Regions from separate parts of the Pseudoalteromonas sp. NZS37 genome, predicted to be linked through region 3. Evidence: predicted binding sites of a transcription regulator. Region 3 holds the regulator's gene; each other region holds the start of a gene.
The links. The regulator LexA, encoded in region 3, represses DNA repair genes until DNA is damaged. The targets are predictions, from matches to a motif close to TACTGTATNNNNATACAGTA.

Region 1 (3,290 bases), on a different contig from region 3:
GTACTTGGCCATTATTAATGACCATTAAGTCGGGGTAGCCGTCTTTTAGCTGTAAATAATGTTTACTCATGGCTGTTAAGTGCGCAATTAACGCCTTAATAGGGCTGTTTAAAATAAGCGCTTCTAGTGGCTCTAATAAATTGCTACGCCATCTAAACAAGCCGTTAGGTTGGTCAAAGTATTGTGCTGCATTTTTGCATACCAAATTAAGTAATGCTTGCGACGTTTGGCATTGTGCTAAGCGCTCATTTATTTGTGTTTGCTGCGCTTCATAAAAATTACCAAGCCTTAATACTTGCGGATAAATATCAAACTCATTGCATGGCGGATAAGGCGACTCCACAAATAACTCATGCCAAAATACTAAACCAAACAAACTTTGCCAAAGCGTGTTTTCGGTATTAAATACAGCCATACCTTGGCGAGTATAATAATCGTTTACGCCCTGCTCTACTTCACCTCGGTAAAGTTCATCTATTTCTAGCACGCATTGGGTGTCGGCAAGCATGGCACTTAAACGAGAACGTGTTTTTTTATTAAACTTACGCATTAAAAAATCGTCAGCAAAATACAGTAAATCATCAGTGAGCGGGTTTTCGATAATGGCTTCTAATCGAGCTTTTACCCACTCTTTATTGCCAAGCCTGTATTGCTCTCTTATTTGAATTTCTTGTGCTTCGCTATCATCCGCGCACCCTTCTAGTAAGCTAAAAGCAAGTTCGCTATCAACTGTTTTTAGCTGCCTATAAAGCCTAACTAATAATTTGTTTTTTAATACAATGGCAATTGCACCATGTGCAGCTTGCACTAAAACCTGCGACGCTAAAGCGACGTAATCGCTCTCATCTGTAATATTTTTAAATGCTAACCGGTAACGGTTTAATAAATAATTTGATTGCGCTTCGTCAAGTGTTTCAAAGCGCGACAAGCTCTCGCTGTGTCCTTCGCGCGTAGCGGTTAGGCCTAAGTCTCGCATTACAAAACGGTTTTGATGATTCACATCTCCACTGCTTAGTTTACCTGCAAATAAAAACTCAAAATATTCGTAGTAGTCACTGCGGTTATTAATTACATACTGGCTATAAAGTGGCACAAGCTCTTGTGGGCATGCCTTAAAAAACTCACGCGCAATATCCACCAGCGCGCCTTTAGCGGCGCTCTTTTTAAAGCTTATTTGCTCAGGGTAATTACTTAGCAACTCAACCAAAGAAGGCTTAGTTAGGTGCGCTAAAAGCTGCGAATAATGCTGCTCGTTTGGCTCAAATAAAATACCCACTTTTTTTAGCGTATAAATAGCCTGATGCGGCGATGTTATTTCTTCATAATTAAGCGATTGCGCCTGCACCAAATAAGGCTTTCGCGAGTACACACGCGCCAACATGCACTGGCTTTGTTCATCTAGCTGGTTAATTTTACTAATAAATTCACTATGTTTAGGCTCAAGTAAATGCATACATTTACTAGTTACAAACTCAATAAGCTCTCTAAAATGCGCTAAATAGTATTTTGCTGGTAATTCTTTTTTCATAATATCGCCATAACTGTATATAAAAACAGTATCTAGTATTTATGCTTATTATTCAATCTTAAACTTGTAACTAAAACACGCTATAGTGAGCTTATTAAAGCAAATTCATTAAAAGTAAAGGACTTACCATGAGCGCGCACCCGTACGATGTTTTATCACTCAATAACGGCGCAAATATTATTTTTACGCCTTGCCCAGGTACAAAAACACAAAACCTAGCTGACTCAATCACCACATTAAAAGCCGCTGACACTAACATGCTACTATCACTTATGCCTCAAAAGGAGCTTGAAAAAAACAACGTAAAATCAATTAATAGTGAGTGCAAAAAGCACGATATAACGTGGTTTCATTTACCTATAAATGATGACGAAGCACCAAAACAGCCTTTTACATCAAGCTGGAACACGCATAAAACCGAAATACTACAAGCCATGCAGAACAAGCAAACCATTGCCATACATTGCAAAGGCGGCACTGGCCGCACAGGGTTAGTCGCTGCACTTATTTTAAATTCGGCGGGTTACACAAAAGAAGAGGTATACAGCCTAGTACAGGGCATTCGCCCTAAAGCGCTAACTATAGAATTGCAAAAAGAGTACTTTGAGAAGTTTGAGAAGTTTGAGAAGTTTGAGAAGTTTGAGAAGTTTGAGAAGTTTGAGAAGTAAGATACTAGCTGAGTAAGGGAAGACTTCGCATTATGAATATTATTTCAACTCACAGAAATGAAAGGACTCTCAGTAATTATTAAATTGATATTTGACGCCTTTGATTTTTAATTAATGTATATTGAGCGCGTCATTGGGTGTATTCTTATTTATATAGATAAGATTCTGGGCAATGCGTTCATTGAAATTCAATAAAAGCTCATCAACGAAAAGTTTTTTATTAACTTCATCTAAATTGATTATCTGATATATAAGTGAATAAAAAGCCCTAATTTCTACGACTAAATCACTACTGCTAATCAAAGCATAAGCAATGATATATTTCACATGATAGTCTGGGGAATTCTTGGCCTTCTTCAAGATATCATATAAATCATCATCATTTTCTATTTCATAAAAACTTTGTGCAAAAACATCCCCTAAGGTCAGTGACGATGTGTAGCAATAATCAAATATTATATATGGGGATAAAGTATGTTTATCTATCTTCTCAATAGACTTCAATAATGCTTCACTTGAGGTCTTATTTAATTTGAAACTTGCTATTATATTGTTATTCAGCGAATTATACTCAAGTTGGTTGATCCTGTTCGCCAGATCTACATTATTAATAAGCGTACTCATCTTTTGGTTTGTAAATTTCTCGGACAACTCTCTTACCCTTCGCGCAAAAATCTCCAGCTTATCTTTGAGTTCTTGATTTTTGATGTGCCTTTCATAGTTGTGCCTTTGAGCTATCAACTCTTCTCGCTGATAATCCAGAGCTGTTTTAGAGTCTTTCCAAGTACGGTAAAGTAGTAATATAGATGCAAACAATAATAGTGGCGAAAAAACACTACTGAAGTAAGTTGCTGTTTTCACCCAGCTATCTAATGAGGCCTCTAATGAGAAAGTGAATCGGTTAAAAAATATAAACGTAATAATAGAACAACCTATGACAGCTATTAATATTGATAAAAAACCAAGATTTTTATCCATAAACATTCCCTCAATTAAAGGTTCTTTTTACACTAATCTCAATTAGTTAACAACTAAGTTGCACCGCGTGCCGGATGAATAATAGACTTACTACCTTCGATAATACCTGCTAAAAA
Region 2 (3,290 bases), on a different contig from region 3:
CTATGCAACAGAGCGTTCTAACCGCAACTTTAAAGAATTGATTAGGCAATGTACCATGTAGTATAAGTAAGCGATATAACTAAGCTTATGTATCAATGGGAACTAAGTAGAGCGTCATGTAGCCTCTGCTGAGGCTGCATTGAGTGGTCAATAATTTCATCTTATAAAAAGCGACTTCGGTAGCTTTTTTTTCCTTTTTGTTGCCGCATACATTATCCTAGGTCATAATCTAACGTCTTATTTAAACGCGGAATTTTTATGAACTGGCTTGCCCAATTACCCACCCAACGTACCCCGTGGCTTTTATTTACAGCTATCGTTTTTTTACTTGAAGTGACCGCCCTTTTCTTTCAATACCAAATGGGATTGGCGCCTTGCATAATGTGCATATATCAACGTACAGCCGTACTGGGTCTATTAGGCGCAGGAATCGTAGGTTCGACTAAACCACAGAGCAAAGCAGTTCGTATATTAGCGTATGTAATTTGGGGTGTATCGAGTGTTTGGGGATATTTAATTGCTCGCGAGCATATTGATATGCAAACCACCACAGACCCTTTTGCATTTAGCTGTGAGTTTGAACCAAACTTCCCATCGTTTATGCCGTTACATGAATGGATACCTAGCTTTTTTCAGGCGACCGGGGATTGTGGAAATATAGATTGGCAGTTTGTTGGTTTGAGCATGCCTGCTTGGATGGAAATTATATTTGGGATTTTCTCACTAACACTATTTATTATAGTTATTGGCCGTTTATTAATTAAAAAGTCGATTTGATATGTTTACATTTTTTTCAAGCCAATTAGATGAGCTTAAACATCTAAAAGTACGCAAGCGCCAAGACGTAATAGCACTTTCTTTAAGTATGTTATCGCCAACTGATAAAGTGTTACTGCGTATTATTAAATTAATATTACTAAGTCCACTATTTTTAATATTCACGGTATTTAAAGGTTGGATATTAATCCCGTTTTTGATACTCGGCGGACTTTGCTACCCACTTTTAACAACACCTATTGAAATCAACTTTGCTAAAAAACACTTAAGCGATGCATTAAAACAATTTAATCAGGGCGCATAGCGCCCTGATTGTTATCTACTGCTATTAAAGTGAAATTTTCCCCTCTAATTTGGCTAATAGTTTTTTACCAATTCCTTTAACTTGCGATAAATCACTAACGCTTTTAAATTCGCCGTTTTCTTCACGGTAATCCACAATTGCCTGCGCTTTTTTCTTACCTATACCCGGTAGCTTAGCAAGCATATCTGCATCAGCATTATTTATACTAATTGTCTCAACTTGAGGCATTTGCTTAGTTACTTCCGATAATTGTGCATATACGGTAGTTGCAGGTAGTAAGCATAATAAGCTTATTATGAATAAATTTTTTAACGTTTTCATCAAACTTGTCCCTATTCTTCTTTTCTTAATTTTGAATGTTGCTTAGGAAAACCAAAAAGTAAGGAACTGAAAAGCTCATCATTTAAAGTGTACCTAAACGCATTATCACTATGATCCGAAATCCTGAAAATGCAGCTGGTACAACAAGTGATTGCTTAACTAAAGTAAAGTTACCGTTTTTTGTCAAATTTAAGACACCTAAAAATTAATACTTCGCGCTTGCAAATTTACGCCCAAACCATTACTGTACATAAAAACAGTAATCTAATGGTTTTTACAAACCACGGTGCCAAGCAATTTTTCAGGAGAAATCATGGCTGTTGTTGTTAAATATGTTGTAGAACGAAACGGAGTCGAGCGTATGACGTTTACTACCAAAAAAGAAGCTGATGCTTATGACAAGATGCTCGATATAGCAGAATCACTTGAGCTAATGCTAGAAAAGGTAGACGTACCGCTTAGTGAGCAACAAATTGAATCACTTGCTTTAGAAATAGCGAAAAGCAAAGATGACTTTATGACCATATTAAAGGGCGGCAAAGATCCAGTTGTTACCAAAGCGCCAGCAAAAAGTAAAAAGTCAGATAACGTTGCGTCAATTGAAGATAACAACGATAAAAAAGCAAGTTAACTCGTAGATTGCCCTCTCCTCGGACGGGACAAACTAAATAAAAAAGGGAGCAACTTAGTTGCTCCCTTTTTTATTATACCAATTCGCTTAATTAAGTGATCTATTTTGAGGGTGGAAAAACGTGTTGATAGCTAGGCAAAAAATTGATATTTAGTTGTTCTAAATGATAATTTTTTAACGCCGGTAGCAACACGTTTAGCACCGCAAAATGATTAAGTATTATCGCGGATTGGTATTACTTACTACTCATTTTAAAATGAATAGTAATTGCTATTTAAAGCTCTTTTTCTACTTCATCAAATAAAGCAGTGATGTTTTGCTCTGGCTCTTTTGTTACTAAGCTAACAACAACAATTGCGATACTCGCTAAAATAAAGCCAGGTACTATTTCATACATAAAGCTACTTAAACTTTCACCATTAATAGTAAACGGACCATAAATCCAAACAAGCACTGTAAACGCACCTACTAACATACCAGATAAGGCGCCAGCAAAATTCATACGTTTCCAATAAAGGCTAAACAATACAAGAGGTCCAAAAGCAGCACCAAAGCCTGCCCATGCATTACTTACTAGGTCTAAAATAGAGCTATCTCTATCGTACGCTAAATAAATTGCAAACAGGGCAACAAATGCAACGCTAATTCGACCAACAGTAACTAATTCAAAGTCGCTAGCATCTTTACGTAAAAATGTTTTATATAAATCTTCAGTCAATGAACTTGAGCTTACTAGCAATTGCGATGAGATAGTACTCATGATAGCAGCCAAAATTGCAGCTAGTAAAAAGCCAGCAATAAGTGGATGGAACAATAACTCAGAAAGAATTAGGAAAATCGTTTCAGGATCTTCAACTACAATATTATTCTCATAAGTATAAGCAGCACCAAATATACCAGTACCAACAGCACCAAGGGCAGCAACAATCATCCATGTCATACCAATACGGCGAGCTTTAGGCATATCCTTAACACTACGTACCGACATAAAACGAACGATGATATGTGGTTGACCAAAATAACCTAAACCCCATGCCATTGCAGAAATAATACCTAATGCAGAGCCTGCTCCAATCCAGTTAAGCATATCTGGATTTACACTATGTAAAGTAGATTCTAGAGGTTGTTCAAGTAAAGAGTATGCAACGGTAGGCACTAGAATCAGCGCGATGAACATAATACAACCTTGCACGAAATCAGTTAAGCTAACCGCTAAAAAACCACCAAACAAAGTGTATAAAACAACGACACCCGTTG
Region 3 (3,290 bases):
AAATATCTATATAAAGTGGTTAATAGAGCATAGTTGATTTGGTATAACGGTAAAACTGCGTTAAAGTTTGCAATGAAATTATTAGAGGATAAATACGAAACGATGTCGGAAATTCAATTTTTAAATGTAGATCTTGAGCTTGAATCAAAGCAAGATATTAGTTTGCTAGTGGCAGACTTGAAAAAAGTCGCGACGATTTTACATTATGACAAAGACGAATACCGTCAATTAGCGCGTATTGAAGCAACAGGTGTAGTAAACACGCCTGACAAAGCAATAAACCATATATGTGAGCTTATTGAATCGTGTTCGCGTAACGCGCTAAAGCAATGGTTAAGCTGTTCACGTAGAACGTTTGATATTGGTTTTGAATCAGGCACTTCCCCTAAGTGCTTTAATCAAGCCTTAGATGCAGATACATTACTACGTATATCTGCGATTGGTGCGGGTATGGAAATTACAATTTACCCAATCGAAAAGTAACTATCTTCGCTCTACGACTGCTGCGGTCATTTTTGATACGCAGCACAGCTCATTGCGGCTATTTGTAATTTTTATTTCCCACACTGAACTACGTTTGCCAATATGAAACGCTCTTGCCGTTGCTGTTAAAGTGCCGCTGCGAGATGCTTTTAAATGACTTGCGCTAATTTCCTGCCCCACGCAGTAAAATTTTGTAAAATCGACAACAAAGTTAGCTGCATAGCTGGCAACTGTTTCGGCAAGTACAACGTTAGCACCGCCGTGAACCATTCCCATTGGGTTATGATGCTCAGGAATTGCCGGCATAGTGGCTACTAAGTAATCATCACCAATTTCAGTGACTTCTATTCCCATGGTTTTCATTAATGTTCCTTGGCCATCAATGCCTTGTTCTAACTGCTTGCACAGCTCTAAAGTGATGGGCTGGTACCAAATACTCATAATGACTCCTTTGCTTTTTTAATCATTTATAAATCTAGCTTTAGTTATATCCCTAAAATGTACACAAGTGAAATTACTTTGGCTATTTTAAGGCTTAATTTAAATTTGCGATTTTTATTTAACTGTATATACTCACAGTTAAATGTACTGTATGGAAAACCAGTTGTATGCGACCATTAACGAACCGCCAAGCTCAAATACTCGAACTAATTAAAGTTTTTATTAAAGACACTGGTATGCCTCCTACACGTGCTGAAATAGCGCAAACATTAGGTTTTAAAAGTGCCAATGCTGCTGAAGAACATTTAAAAGCACTTGCTAAAAAAGGCGCAATTAAAATGAAACCAGGTGCAAGCCGTGGTATTCAGTTAATTGAAGAAGAAGAGCCAGAACAATTAGGTTTACCGCTTATAGGGCGTGTTGCTGCTGGTTCACCTATTTTGGCGCAAGAGCACGTTGAAAGTCACTGCAAAATCGATCCATTAATGTTTAAACCGGCTGCAGATTTTTTACTACGCGTTAACGGTATGAGCATGAAAGATATTGGTATTATGGATGGTGATTTACTTGCTGTACATCGTACTCAAACCGCTGAAAACGGGCAAGTTGTTGTTGCCCGCCTAGACGAAGACGTAACTGTAAAACGTCTTGAGAAAGCGGGTCGTAAAGTATTACTTCATGCTGAAAACGACGATTTTGAATCTATTGAAGTAGATCTTGAGAATGAGTCTTTTAATATTGAAGGCTTAGCCGTTGGCGTTATAAGAAACGCTGATTGGATGTGACTTTAAAAATAGCTTTTAAACAAGCAGTTTTATAAATGCGTACTAATTAGTACGCATTTTTTGTTTTAAATTCGCACTAAAAATAGGGCATAAATAGCTCACTGACAATTTAAGCTGTAAACTTTTTTGCACTTATATTTTCCCCCTTCGAATGCGTTAAACCCCTTTGTTTTGCTCATCTTTTGAACTTACTGTTACCTAGTTGGTTACTGATTTTTTATTAATTACTCAATATCACCTGATTGTTTTTTATACTAAAACTTGCTTGTTGTTCATTTTTTAGCTAATTATTAATGTGCTGAGCTAATAATAACTCACAGCTTTTTAGTTTTGAGAACACACAATATACACAAACCCGTTGTTGGCGCAGCAAAACCAATCAATATTAAATGAGATTGACTAAAAAAATAAAAATAACGAATTGGCGTTTAAGCCGTATGCCTCTTCGCTTTGCATTCGCAATAGCATCAAAGGAGCCGTCACATGGGTAAACTGACCTCTACCTTGTGGCTTATATTATGTGTTTTTTCGCACCCAGTTTTGGCTAACAGCCAATACAATATGCGCAAAGGCGTAACCGATATAAGCAATAATGTATATCAGCTGCACATGACCATATTTATAATATGTTGTGTGATTGGGGTGATAGTGTTCGCAATTATGTTTTGGGCACTTATTCATCACCGTAAATCTAAAGGGGCTGTACCTGCCCAATTTCACGAAAGCACTAAAGTAGAAATACTTTGGACTGCAATCCCGTTTGTTATTTTAATTGCTATGGCAGTACCAGCCACTAAAACCCTAATTGCAATGGAAGATGCCAGCAAAGCTGATCTCACTATTAAAATTACAGGCTCGCAATGGAAATGGCATTATGAATATATGGGTGAAGATGTAGAGTTCTACTCTATTTTATCTACCCCGCAAGATGAAATAGCGAATCTTGCAGATAAAAATCCTAACTACTTACTTGAGGTTGATAAACCTCTCGTACTGCCAATAAATCAAAAAGTACGATTTTTAATGACTTCTGACGATGTTATTCACTCTTGGTGGGTACCTGATTTTGCAGTTAAAAAAGATGCGAATCCCGGCTTTATAAACGAAACATGGACGAACATAAACGAAGAAGGTACTTACCGAGGCCAATGTGCTGAGTTGTGTGGTAAAGATCATGGCTTTATGCCCGTTGTGGTGGTCGCTAAATCTGAGGCTGATTTTAAAACGTGGCTTGCAGATGCAAAGCAAGCTAAACAAAAAGCAGCATTAGCAGATGCCGCATTACTTGATAAAACCCTCCCAAAAGAAGAATTAATGACTTTAGGCGAACAAGTATATATGGCCAATTGTGCTGCATGTCATCAGCCTACTGGCATGGGGTTACCGGGTGTATTTCCTGCACTTAAAGGCAGCCCTATAGTGCTTGGCGATATAAAAGATCACATTGATGTAGTTATCCATGGGCGACCCGGTACGGCAATGCAAGCATTTGCCAAACAGTTATCTATAAAGCAATTAGCAGCGGTTATTACTTATAAACGTAATGCGTGGGGTAATGATACGGGTGATGTTATTCAACCG

Region 1: I6F47_RS16070 (exonuclease domain-containing protein) is a predicted target of LexA. The motif match lies at 1,540-1,559, and genes of this name have one in related genera.
Region 2: I6F47_RS00360 (YebG family protein) is a predicted target of LexA. The motif match lies at 1,645-1,664, and genes of this name have one in related genera.

The regions. Positions count from the first base shown of each region.
Region 1 is NZ_JADYXL010000009.1:64,409-67,698, reverse strand. Features, by position in the region: gene I6F47_RS16070 (exonuclease domain-containing protein) at 1-1,528, opposite strand, end outside; gene I6F47_RS16065 (phosphatase domain-containing protein) at 1,657-2,196, shown strand; gene I6F47_RS16060 (hypothetical protein) at 2,308-3,174, opposite strand.
Region 2 is NZ_JADYXL010000001.1:73,287-76,576, forward strand. Features, by position in the region: gene dsbB (disulfide bond formation protein DsbB) at 259-777, shown strand; gene I6F47_RS00350 (DUF6170 family protein) at 779-1,081, shown strand; gene I6F47_RS00355 (ComEA family DNA-binding protein) at 1,106-1,402, opposite strand; gene I6F47_RS00360 (YebG family protein) at 1,716-2,033, shown strand; gene putP (sodium/proline symporter PutP) at 2,308-3,290, opposite strand, start outside.
Region 3 is NZ_JADYXL010000012.1:73,113-76,402, reverse strand. Features, by position in the region: gene I6F47_RS18225 (hypothetical protein) at 103-483, shown strand; gene I6F47_RS18220 (PaaI family thioesterase) at 484-924, opposite strand; gene lexA (transcriptional repressor LexA) at 1,092-1,709, shown strand; gene coxB (cytochrome c oxidase subunit II) at 2,193-3,290, shown strand, end outside.